Regions from separate parts of the Romboutsia hominis genome, predicted to be linked through region 1. Evidence: a T-box and tRNA genes for the amino acid it is inferred to sense, from the RefSeq annotation. Region 1 holds a T-box; the other holds one or more tRNA genes.
The links. A T-box is a leader RNA that pairs with one kind of tRNA and senses whether it is charged. The one in region 1 lies ahead of tyrS (tyrosine--tRNA ligase), so its partner is inferred to be a tRNA-Tyr.
Positions count from the first base shown of each region.

Region 2: it has a tRNA-Tyr gene. The T-box ahead of tyrS (tyrosine--tRNA ligase) is inferred to sense a tRNA for this amino acid. The anticodon was not compared.

Region 1 covers NZ_LN650648.1:1,150,449-1,152,787, forward strand. The annotation lists gene FRIFI_RS05520 (DUF2232 domain-containing protein) at 1-354, shown strand, start outside; gene FRIFI_RS05525 (glycerophosphodiester phosphodiesterase family protein) at 359-1,090, shown strand; T-box leader at 1,151-1,400, shown strand; gene tyrS (tyrosine--tRNA ligase) at 1,512-2,339, shown strand, end outside.
Region 2 covers NZ_LN650648.1:2,948,520-2,950,858, reverse strand. The annotation lists tRNA gene FRIFI_RS14530 (tRNA-Pro) at 1-1, opposite strand, end outside; tRNA gene FRIFI_RS14525 (tRNA-Ile) at 22-98, opposite strand; tRNA gene FRIFI_RS14520 (tRNA-Met) at 111-187, opposite strand; tRNA gene FRIFI_RS14515 (tRNA-Phe) at 197-272, opposite strand; tRNA gene FRIFI_RS14510 (tRNA-Ser) at 276-364, opposite strand; tRNA gene FRIFI_RS14505 (tRNA-Lys) at 369-444, opposite strand; tRNA gene FRIFI_RS14500 (tRNA-Gln) at 455-530, opposite strand; tRNA gene FRIFI_RS14495 (tRNA-Arg) at 538-614, opposite strand; tRNA gene FRIFI_RS14490 (tRNA-Gly) at 627-701, opposite strand; tRNA gene FRIFI_RS14485 (tRNA-Leu) at 722-805, opposite strand; tRNA gene FRIFI_RS14480 (tRNA-Tyr) at 816-900, opposite strand; tRNA gene FRIFI_RS14475 (tRNA-Thr) at 908-982, opposite strand; tRNA gene FRIFI_RS14470 (tRNA-Asn) at 987-1,062, opposite strand; tRNA gene FRIFI_RS14465 (tRNA-Asp) at 1,091-1,167, opposite strand; tRNA gene FRIFI_RS14460 (tRNA-Val) at 1,173-1,248, opposite strand; tRNA gene FRIFI_RS14455 (tRNA-Gly) at 1,258-1,331, opposite strand; tRNA gene FRIFI_RS14450 (tRNA-Glu) at 1,341-1,415, opposite strand; tRNA gene FRIFI_RS14445 (tRNA-Met) at 1,425-1,500, opposite strand; tRNA gene FRIFI_RS14440 (tRNA-Leu) at 1,511-1,599, opposite strand; tRNA gene FRIFI_RS14435 (tRNA-Cys) at 1,616-1,689, opposite strand; tRNA gene FRIFI_RS14430 (tRNA-His) at 1,698-1,774, opposite strand; tRNA gene FRIFI_RS14425 (tRNA-Pro) at 1,786-1,862, opposite strand; tRNA gene FRIFI_RS14420 (tRNA-Ile) at 1,883-1,959, opposite strand; tRNA gene FRIFI_RS14415 (tRNA-Met) at 1,972-2,048, opposite strand; tRNA gene FRIFI_RS14410 (tRNA-Phe) at 2,058-2,133, opposite strand; tRNA gene FRIFI_RS14405 (tRNA-Ser) at 2,137-2,225, opposite strand; tRNA gene FRIFI_RS14400 (tRNA-Lys) at 2,230-2,305, opposite strand; tRNA gene FRIFI_RS14395 (tRNA-Gln) at 2,316-2,339, opposite strand, start outside.

The DNA.
Region 1 (2,339 bases):
TCTAAAAATGTATTTTATGTATTATCAGTATATATTTTTATAGTAGAAGTTTTTAAAGCGTTTAATATAAACATAGATAATACATATCTAAAAACTATAATAATAAGTATAGAGTATCTATCATTTTACTTTGTGATAAAAGATGGATATACAGCAATACAAAATTATTTATTATCTAAAAATAAGAAAGTAGCTCATATAAGGATATTATCTATTTTAATGTTAATAGCATTGGTATTAATATTTAAGATAACTACATTTATTATAATCATAATTAATATAATATTAGATATAAAGGTAAATATAAGAAATCAACAAATAGGAATATTAAATAATATATTAAGTAGAGGGTGAAAATGTGGTTAAGGATGTAAGTTTTATCAAAAAATGTCCCTTTTCACATAGAGGACTTCATAACAATATATATCCAGAAAACTCTATGGGGGCTTTTATAAATTCTATAAAATATAACTATGGTATAGAATTAGATGTACAACTTACAAAAGATAAAAAGGCAGTAGTATTTCATGATGAGTTTTTAGAAAGAATGACAGGATATAAAGGTACTATAAATAATATGACTTATAATGAAATAAGCAAACTAAGGCTATTAAACACTGATGAAAAGATACCTCTTTTAGTGGACGTATTAGATATTGTAAATAACAGGGTACCAGTCTTAATAGAATTAAAGGCTCTTGGAGATGCTATAGATATGAGTAGTGAGGTTTATAAGATAGTAAAAAATTATGAAGGTAAGTTTGCTATACAGTCTTTTAATCCAAGGGTACTTCTATGGTACAAAGAAAATGCAAATAATATAATAAGAGGGCAAATATCATTTGATTACAAAGATACAATAATAAAATGGTACAAAAAAATATTTTTAAGGGGAATGATACTAAATTTTAAAACAAAGCCTGACTTTGTATCTTATGATATAAAAAGTATTCAAAGTAAAAGGGTTCAGTTAATTAGGAGTAATATTCCAGTTATAACTTGGACTATACTTAATTGTAATCAATATAAAAAAGCATCCAAATATGCAGATAATATAATATTTGAAGGTATAGATCCAAATAAATGTTAAAAAGTATTGACAAAATATAATTTTAAGAATATATTATAGACATAAATGAAAAAATATTAATATAAAGCTATGATAAGAATTAGTAGGATTAATGTATTCTAACAGAGAGTTTCCGGTAGGTGAGAGGAGCAAGAAAAGTTAATTTGAATACATCTTGGAGCAGTTTTCCTGAAAGATAACAACCACTAGGGAAAAACGGAGTAGCATACGTTATAATGCTAGGGTATAATTTTGTACCTAATGAGGTTAATACTGTGAGGTATTAATAAATTAAGGTGGTAACACGTAAGCACAAGCTTTCGTCCTTTTATAAGGATGAAGGCTTTTTTTAATACAAAAAAGTTTTATATCATTAAAAAATGATTTGCTAAAAAATAAGACTTAAGCAAATTTATAAATATAAAATAACAGGAGGGTAAATATGTTTAATTTAGATGAACAAGTAAAAATTATATTAAAAGGTGTAGAAGATTTAATAGATGAAAAGGACTTAAGAGAAAAATTAACTAATGCTCACAAAGAGGGAAGACAGTTAGTTGTTAAGTTAGGTCTTGACCCATCAGCACCAGATATACACTTAGGGCATACTGTTGTTCTTAGAAAAATGAAGCAATTACAAGACTTAGGACACAAGGTAGTAATAATAATAGGAGACTTTACAGGAAAGATAGGAGATCCAACTGGAAAATCTCAAGCTAGAAAGGCATTAACTACAGAGCAAGTTTTAGAAAATGCAAAAACTTACCAAGAACAAATATTTAAAGTTTTAGATAAAGAAAAGACAGAAGTAAGATTTAACAGTGAATGGCTAGGAAAGTTAAACTTTGAAGATGTTGTTAAATTAGCTGCAACTATAACTGTTGCTAGAATGTTAGAAAGAGAAGACTTTAAAAAGAGATATGAAAGCCATACTCCAATATCAGTACACGAATTCTTCTACCCATTAATGCAAGGATATGATTCAGTTGCTATAAAAGCTGATATAGAATTAGGTGGAACTGACCAAAGATTTAACTTACTTATGGGTAGAGCACTACAAAAAGAATTTGGTCAAGATTCTCAAGTAGTTATAATGATGCCTATAATAGAAGGACTAGATGGCGTTAATAAAATGAGTAAGAGTTTAGGAAACTACATAGGAGTAGATGAAGAAGCTGGTGTAATGTATCAAAAAGCTATGGAAATACCAGATTCATTAATAGTTAAATACTACAACTTAGTAACTGATGTTCACCCTGATGTAGTAGCT
Region 2 (2,339 bases), 1.2 Mb from region 1:
GGTATTACTGAGTAATTAATGTGGTGGGCCATCAGGGACTCGAACCCCAGACCTACCGGTTATGAGCCGGGCGCTCTAACCAACTGAGCTAATGGCCCACATTAATTAAGTGGTAGCGGTAACAGGAGTCGAACCTGTGACCTTTCGGGTATGAACCGAACGCTCTAGCCAACTAAGCTATACCGCCACGAATTAATGGTGCCCAGAGGCGGAATCGAACCACCGACACGGGGATTTTCAGTCCCCTGCTCTACCGACTGAGCTATCTGGGCATTTGGCGGAGAGGGTGGGATTCGAACCCACGGTGCCGTTAAGCATCACTGGTTTTCAAGACCAGCTCCTTAAACCACTCGGACACCTCTCCGTATTGGTGACCCATCCGCGACTCGAACGCGGGACACCCTGATTAAAAGTCAGGTGCTCTACCGACTGAGCTAATGGGTCATATTTAATTTGGCAGGGGATGCAGGACTCGAACCTACGCATGTAGCAGTCAAAGTGCTATGCCTTACCGACTTGGCGAATCCCCTATGAATGTGGTGAGCGCACAGGGATTCGAACCCCGGACACACGCCTTAGAAGGGCGTTGCTCTATCCAGCTGAGCTATGCACCCACATTATTTATTTGGAGCGGGAAACGAGATTCGAACTCGCGACTTCAACCTTGGCAAGGTTGCGCTCTACCACTGAACTATTCCCGCATAGTTTAGTTTATTAAAAGTGGTGCGGATGAAGGGAGTCGAACCCCCACGCCGTAGGCGCCAGATCCTAAGTCTGGTGCGTCTGCCAATTCCGCCACATCCGCATACTTTTTATGGTGGAGGATGGTGGATTCGAACCACCGAAAGCAATGCTAACAGATTTACAGTCTGCCCCCTTTGGCCGCTCGGGAAATCCTCCGTATTTATGGAGCTGGTGATAGGAATCGAACCTACAACCTGCTGATTACAAGTCAGCTGCTCTACCGTTGAGCCACACCAGCGTATTGGCGGGAATAACAGGACTCGAACCTGTGACCCAATGATTAACAGTCATTTGCTCTACCAACTGAGCCATATTCCCACATAAAAAGTATTTATTAAATTTAACTTGGCGACCTGGAAGGGACTCGAACCCTCGACCTCCAGCGTGACAGGCTGGCATTCTAACCAGCTGAACTACCAGGCCGCGAATGGTGGGACTAACAGGGCTCGAACCTGTGACCCCCTGCTTGTAAGGCAGGTGCTCTCCCAGCTGAGCTATAGTCCCATAAGTTTTTGGAGCGGGTGAAGGGGATCGAACCCTCACAGCCGGCTTGGAAGGCCGGAACTCTACCATTGAGCTACACCCGCATATTAAGTTGGTGACCCATAGGGGAATCGAACCCCTGTTACCGCCGTGAAAGGGCGGTGTCTTGACCGCTTGACCAATGGGCCATATTTATTTGGTTGCGGAGGCAGGACTCGAACCTGCGACCTTCGGGTTATGAGCCCGACGAGCTGCCAACTGCTCCACCCCGCGATATTAAAGTTGGTGCCGAAGACCGGAATCGAACCGGTACGAGAGGTAAGTCCCGCAGGATTTTAAGTCCTGTGCGTCTGCCAGTTCCGCCACTTCGGCATTCAATTTTTTTGAGTGGAGGCGACACCCAGATTCGAACTGGGGATCAAGGAGTTGCAGTCCACTGCCTTACCACTTGGCTATGTCGCCTTATTAAATGGGGTGGATAATGAGATTCGAACTCACGGCCTCCAGAGCCACAATCTGGCGCTCTAACCAGCTGAGCTATACCCACCATATCTATATTGGTCGAGGTGAAGGGACTCGAACCCCCGGCCCCATGGTCCCAAACCATGTGCGCTACCAAACTGCGCTACACCTCGGTATTACTGAGTAATTAATGTGGTGGGCCATCAGGGACTCGAACCCCAGACCTACCGGTTATGAGCCGGGCGCTCTAACCAACTGAGCTAATGGCCCACATTAATTAAGTGGTAGCGGTAACAGGAGTCGAACCTGTGACCTTTCGGGTATGAACCGAACGCTCTAGCCAACTAAGCTATACCGCCACGAATTAATGGTGCCCAGAGGCGGAATCGAACCACCGACACGGGGATTTTCAGTCCCCTGCTCTACCGACTGAGCTATCTGGGCATTTGGCGGAGAGGGTGGGATTCGAACCCACGGTGCCGTTAAGCATCACTGGTTTTCAAGACCAGCTCCTTAAACCACTCGGACACCTCTCCGTATTGGTGACCCATCCGCGACTCGAACGCGGGACACCCTGATTAAAAGTCAGGTGCTCTACCGACTGAGCTAATGGGTCATATTTAATTTGGCAGGGGATGCAGGACTCGAAC